DNA from 2 places in the Ruminococcus sp. OA3 genome. Region 1 is predicted to be linked to the other one. Evidence: predicted binding sites of a transcription regulator. Region 1 holds the regulator's gene; the other holds the start of a gene.
The links. Region 1 encodes HrcA, which represses chaperone genes, less so after heat shock. Its sites were predicted from a motif close to TGTTAGCACTCNNNNNNNNNGAGTGCTAACA; they were not measured.
Positions count from the first base shown of each region.

Region 2: the regulator HrcA is predicted to act here: its motif matches at 1,188-1,218, upstream of MCG98_RS15965 (Hsp20/alpha crystallin family protein).

Region 1 is NZ_JAKNTO010000001.1:2,052,162-2,055,583, forward strand. Features, by position in the region: gene MCG98_RS09280 (alcohol dehydrogenase catalytic domain-containing protein) at 1-660, shown strand, start outside; gene hrcA (heat-inducible transcriptional repressor HrcA) at 877-1,920, shown strand; gene grpE (nucleotide exchange factor GrpE) at 1,958-2,602, shown strand; gene dnaK (molecular chaperone DnaK) at 3,020-3,422, shown strand, end outside.
Region 2 is NZ_JAKNTO010000001.1:3,500,351-3,503,772, reverse strand. Features, by position in the region: gene MCG98_RS15970 (aldo/keto reductase) at 1-777, shown strand, start outside; gene MCG98_RS15965 (Hsp20/alpha crystallin family protein) at 1,289-1,744, shown strand; gene MCG98_RS15960 (TIGR00266 family protein) at 1,850-2,530, shown strand; gene MCG98_RS15955 (DMT family transporter) at 2,556-3,422, shown strand, end outside.

The DNA of each region.
Region 1 (3,422 bases):
GCCCAGTATGCACTAATCCCGGATACTTCCGCTTATGCAATCAGCCCGGATCTGCCTCTTGATATCGCGATCTTTGCAGAACCGTTGAATTGTGTGATGGGAGCCATGGATAAACTCAGAATGATACCGGGTGAGACTGTGGTGGTGGTCGGGGCAGGCCCCATCGGCCTGTATTTCATTCAGCTGCTGAAGAAAAATGGAGCCGGAACTGTTATTGCAGCTGAGCCAAGCGAATTCCGCAGGAGGATGGCAAAAGAAGTAGGGGCGGATATTGTTGTTTCACCGGCTGAAGCAGAGAAACTTCCACAGATCGCTGCAGTGGGAGCGGACATCGTTGTGGATGCGGTGGGCATCTGTATCAAAGATGCTCTTGACTGGGTCAGGAGTTCGGGGAGAGTTCTGCTGTTTGGGCAGAATTTTGCCAGAACTCAGGAGATCTGCCAGAGCGTTATCACCAGAAAAGAGCTTACCGTGACCGGTAGTTATATCGGCAGTTATTCGTGGCATGATACGATCAGGCTGTTGGAACATGACCCTATGCAGCTGGAAAAAATGATCACGCATCGGCTGACGCTGGAAGATTTTGCGGTTGGTTATGACGCGATGAAAGATGGCAGTGCGCTGGAAGTTATCCTGTATCCGAATGGTGGAAGGTGTTAAGTGTTCTTGTGTTTCGCATTATTAATAGGAAATAACTAAAATGATTTCATTTTCCGGCTGCAGATTATGCAGAAAGGAAATGTTGATATTAACTGAAAAAAATCAAAAAAAGTACACCCAGACTCTTGACAAAGATAGAGGCTGGGTGTATATTAGCGTTAGATGTTAGCACTCCACCTAAATGAGTGCTAACAAAAAATCGGAAAGGGGCTATGTATGGAAGAACGCTTAGATGAACGAAAACATAAGATTTTGAAAGCTATAATCCAGACATACCTGGAAACAGGCGAACCAGTGGGCTCCCGGACGATTTCAAAATATACCGATTTAAATCTGAGCTCGGCGACGATCCGAAATGAAATGTCTGACCTGGAAGATCTGGGATATATTGTTCAGCCGCATACATCAGCAGGCAGGATCCCTTCTGATAAGGGATATCGTCTTTATGTTGATGAAATGATGAAAGAAAAAGATCAGGAAGTATCAGAAATTAAAGAACTTATGATCGAGAAAACAGACCGCATGGAAAAAGTACTGAAGCAGGTGGTGAAGATGCTCGCTTCAAATACAAACTATGCGACCCTGATAACCGGTCCGTCCTATCACAGGACGAAGGTGAAATTCATTCAGCTTTCTAAGCTGCGGGAAGATCAGATTCTGGCCGTGATTGTTGTGGAAGGCAATATGGTGAAAAATCAGATCATCAATCTGGAAGAGCCTATGGATGATGAGACGATACTTAAACTGAATCTGCTGCTGAATACACAGCTTAATGGTCTGACGATCGAGGAGATCAGTCTTGGCATGATCAAGGCGCTCAAAGAGCAGGCAGGTATACACAGTGCAGTTGTGAGTGGTGTGCTGGATGGACTTGAGGAAACGATCTCCAGTACCGATGAAGAGTTCCCGGTTTTTACCAGCGGAGCTACCAATATCTTCAGATATCCGGAGCTTTCTGACAGCAGCAAAGCCAGTGAACTGATCTCTGCTTTTGAGGAGAAGGAGCAGCTGGTTGAAATGCTGAAAGAGACAGTAGGAGATGAGGATGCGGAGAATACTGGAATTCAGGTATATATAGGAAGCGAATCACCCGTTCAGACGATGAAGGACTGCAGTGTCGTGACAGCTACGTATGAATTGGGAGAAGGCATGAAGGGCACGATAGGTATTATCGGTCCGAAGCGGATGGATTATGAAAACGTAGTAGACAATCTGAAAACGCTGAAAGCGCAGCTGGATTCGATATTTAAGAAAGAGTAGCAGCCGGTAAGGTGGCTGTCAGAAGGGTGGAATGAGAATGGCAGAAGAGATAAAAAAAGAAGCGGTGGATACAGCAGAAACGGCTGAGACACAGGAAGAAGAGGCGGTATCGGCGGAGCCACAGGAAACGGAGAGCGCTCCTGAAAACGAGAACAGTGCAGAAACTGATTCGCAAGCCACTGCAGAACAAGAACCGCAGGAGGCTGAGACGAAGAAACGCTTCGGAAAAAAGAAAGATAAGAAAGACAAAAAGGATGAAAAGATCGAGGAGCTGACAGATCAGCTGAAGCGCCAGATGGCGGAATTCGATAATTACCGGAAACGCACAGAAAAAGAAAAGGCGAGCATGTATGTGATCGGGGCAAAAGAGATCGTAGAAAAGATCCTTCCGATCGTGGATAATTTTGAACGCGGCCTTTCAAGTGTGCCGGATGACCAGAAGGAAGATCCCTTCGTGGACGGCATGGATAAGATATACAGGCAGCTGATGACTGCACTGGAAGAGATGGGTGTTAAAGTGATTGAGGCGGTCGGGCAGGAATTTAACCCGGACCTGCACAATGCAGTAATGCATGTGGAAGACGAAGAAGCCGGTGAGAATATTATCGTGGAGGAATTCCAGAAGGGATATCTGTATAAAGATTTCGTTGTCAGACACAGCATGGTAAAAGTAGCGAACTGACCGAAAGCAACTTAGTGAACGCGAGCCTCAGGCGAAGCGTGAGCTTAGTGCGAGGTCCATCCCGAACCTTAATGAGCGCAGCAGGCGCGAATTTAGTTGAGGGATGAATCCGATTTAAAGCAACTTAGTGAACGCGAGCCGCAGGCGAAGAGTGAGCTTAGTGCGAGGTCCATCCCGAACCTTAATGAGCGCAGCAGGCGCGAATTTAGTTGAGTGATGAATCCGATTTAAAGCAACTTAGTGAACGCGAGCCGCAGGCGAAGCGTGAGCTGACTGAGCAAAGCGAAGGATGCTTCTTGACTGAAAGTCAAGAAGATAGGGCTGGGGAAAACTGACAACCTTAAAGTTTAGTTGAGTGATGATTAGAAAGCAGTACAAAAACTATAAATAGAAATCATAATCAGGAGGTAATTTATTATGAGTAAAATTATTGGTATCGACCTTGGAACAACAAACAGCTGTGTAGCTGTAATGGAAGGCGGTCAGCCGACCGTCATCGCGAATACAGAAGGCGCAAGAACAACACCATCTGTTGTGGCATTTACAAAGACCGGTGAGAGACTGGTTGGTGAGCCGGCGAAACGTCAGGCTGTAACGAATGCAGACAAAACGATTTCATCCATTAAAAGACATATGGGTACGGACTACCGGGTTACGATCGATGGCAAAAAATATTCTCCTCAGGAAATCTCTGCAATGATCCTGCAGAAACTGAAAGCGGACGCAGAAGCATACCTTGGAGAAAAAGTGGCAGAAGCAGTTATCACAGTGCCGGCTTACTTTAACGATGCTCAGCGTCAGGCAACAAAAGATGCCGGAA
Region 2 (3,422 bases), 1.4 Mb from region 1:
CAGGCAGTTTTGGATGCCATTGATGAAGGGTATCGGCTGATTGATACGGCAGCAGCTTATATGAATGAGACAGCAGTTGGGAATGCACTTATAAAAGCAATTGCAGGCGGAGTCGCAAGAGAAGAGCTTTTCATTACAACAAAATTATGGGTACAGGATGCCAGCTATAAAGGAGCTAAGACAGCGATTGAAACATCCCTTGCAAATTTACAGTTGGAATATCTTGATCTTTATCTGATTCATCAGCCAATGGGCGATTATTATGGGGCATACCGTGCTATGGAAGAGGCATATAAAGCTGGAAAAATAAAGGCGATCGGTGTATGTAACTTCTATCCGCATGTACTAGCAGATTTTTGTGAGACTGTGGGAATCATTCCGGCAGTCAATCAGGTGGAACTGCATCCATTCTTTCAGCAGGCAGATGCCGTTGCATTGATGAAAGAATATAAGATTGTACCAGAAGCATGGGCACCATTTGCAGAAGGAAAATATGAAATCTTTACAAGACCAGAGCTTGTTTCCATTGGAGAAAAGTATGGAAAAACCCCGGCACAGGTTGCGCTTCGATGGAACGTGCAGCGTGGTGTGGTCGTGATCCCCAAATCAGTACATAAGGAGCGAATGAAACAGAATATGAATATATGGGACTTTGCGTTGACACAGGAGGATATGGAGGCGATTGCAAAATTAGATATGGGACATAGTGAGATCGTAGACCACAGTGATCCTGCATTTGTGAAATTCCTGCATGGAATGAAAATTCATGACGAATGAATAAAACGGTATCCTGTCTGATAAAGCAGGATACCGTTTTAAGAATATTATTCTGAAGGCTGTGTGGAAATTAGGTTACTATGGTATTTTGTTTTTCCAGAAAGAACATCATCATAGAATCCTTGCTTCCAATGAATATAATCAATACTTTGCTGTATTCTTTTCAATTGGAGACATAAATCTTTGCGCTTCTTTTCTAAAATAATTTTTCGAGAGGGGATTGTCGATTCACCTTCCAGGCAGAGGGCAAGGTATTCTTTCATTTTTCGAATGCTCATACCACAGTTTTTCAGACCACTAAGATTCTTTTGCAGTCAAATTGGTGTCAAGCCTAAGAAAAATAACAATTTTAAGAGTGAAAAATGCTTGCAAACCATTGATTTTACATGGTTTGCAAAAAAATAAATAAAAATTAGCACTCACCTCTTGACAGTGCTGATAATAAGTGATATATTACATGTAGAACAAATAAAACAAACCAAACACATGTTATGAAATGGAGGAATAGATTATGTTGATGCCTAGTATTTTTGGAGAAAGTTTATTTGATGAGATGTTTCGGTTTCCGTATGGAATGCGTTATATGTCCAAACCATCTGCTTCCACAGAGAAATCTGCAGGAATTCCTGCATTTATGAAAACCGATGTAAAGGAAGCAGAAAATGGATACGAGGTGGCGATCGATCTGCCGGGCTACAGCAAAGACGATGTAAAGGCTGAATTGAAAGATGGCTATCTTACCATAACAGCGTTTAAGAACTCCGGGCATGAAGAAAAAGATGACAAAACAAAGTATATTCGCAAAGAACGTTATACAGGTCAGTGCTCCAGAACGTTCTACGTGGGAGAGGGGGTAATGCAGGATGATATAAAAGCATCTTTCAGAGATGGGATTCTGTATCTCGGCATTCCCAAGAAAGACAAAAAGGCTGTGGAAGAGCCGAAATATATCCCCATTGAGGGTTAATTATAGATGCTGCCGGTCAGGTTTTACTGACCGGCTTTTTTTTTCGGTGGAATGTGTTATACTGAAGAAGATTGAAATTGATTTGCAGTAGAAAGGGGTAAACATATGAGATATGAAATTAAAGGAGACACACTTCCTGTTGTTATCTGCCAGCTTGAGGAAGGCGAGACGATGATCACTGAAGGCGGAGGAATGGCCTGGATGTCTCCGAATATGGCTATGGAGACGTCTACAAACGGGGGAATCGGAAAGGCTTTTGGAAGGATGTTCTCGGGAGACACCTTTTTTCAGAATCGGTATACGGCAAAAGGCGGACCGGGTATGATCTCTTTTGCATCCTGCTTCCCCGGATCCATCAAAGCTTTTGATATTACACCCGGTCAGGAGATGATCGTTCAGAAATCCGCATTTTTGGCATCAGAACATACTGTGGAGCTTTCTCTTCATTTTCAGAAAAAGATCAGTTCCGGATTGTTTGGAGGGGAAGGATTTATCCTTCAGAAGCTCAGCGGAACCGGAACCGTATTTACCGAATTTGACGGACATGTGGTTGAATATGAACTAAAAGAAGAGCAGCAGATCGTGATCGATACCGGCCATCTTGCAGCGATGTCTGCAAGCTGCCAGATGGAAATCCGCACAGTACCTGGAGTAAAAAATATGCTGTTCGGAGGAGAAGGCCTGTTTAATACGGTGGTAACAGGACCCGGGCATGTATGGCTTCAGACAATGCCGATCAGTAATGTTGCGGGTGTACTGCGTCCGTATATGCCGACAGGTAATTAGACAGCTGGTAGAAAGAGTGAAATGAGTGAAACAGTATAAAGGGATTATCTATATAATTATTTCAGCGTTTTGCTTTGCACTGATGAATGTATTTGTGCGTTTGTCCGGAGAGCTTCCGTCTGTACAGAAGAGCTTTTTCAGGAACTTTGTCGCATTTTTATTTGCAGCCGCTATTATGATACGGCGGCAGATCCCTGTCAGATGCAGAGCCGGAAACTTCAGGTTTCTGCTGCTGCGGTCAGTATTCGGTACGCTCGGCATACTTTGCAATTTTTATGCAGTGGATCATCTGGTACTTGCGGATGCGTCCATGCTGAATAAAATGTCGCCGTTTTTTGCAATTGTATTCAGCTATATTATCCTGAAAGAAAAAGTAACTCCGATGCAGGCGCTGGCAGTAGCGGGAGCATTTATCGGCAGTCTGTTTATCATCAAGCCAACCCTGCTCAATATGGATCTGATTCCCTCACTGATTGGACTGCTGGGGGGGATCGGGGCTGGAGCTGCCTATACAATGGTGCGTCTGCTGGGAGAGCGCGGTGAAGAGGGACCAAGGATCGTCTGTGTGTTTTCTGGATTTTCATGTCTTGTCACGCTGCCCTTTCTGATCTTTGATTACCATCCAATGACATGGCAGCAGCTTGGTATCCTGCTTCTTGCAGGGGGAAGTGCAGCAGGGGGGCAGTTCTCCATCACAGCAGCCTACTGTTATGCTCCGGCAAAAGAGATTTCAATCTATGACTACTCACAGATTATTTTTTCAGCTGTTCTGGGGTTTGTGATCTTTGGGCAGCTTCCGGATATGCTCAGCTGGCTGGGGTATGTGATGATCTGTGGCATGGCGGTTATGATGTTTTTTTATAACAGGCGCGGTTACAGAAAAGTAGCAGAA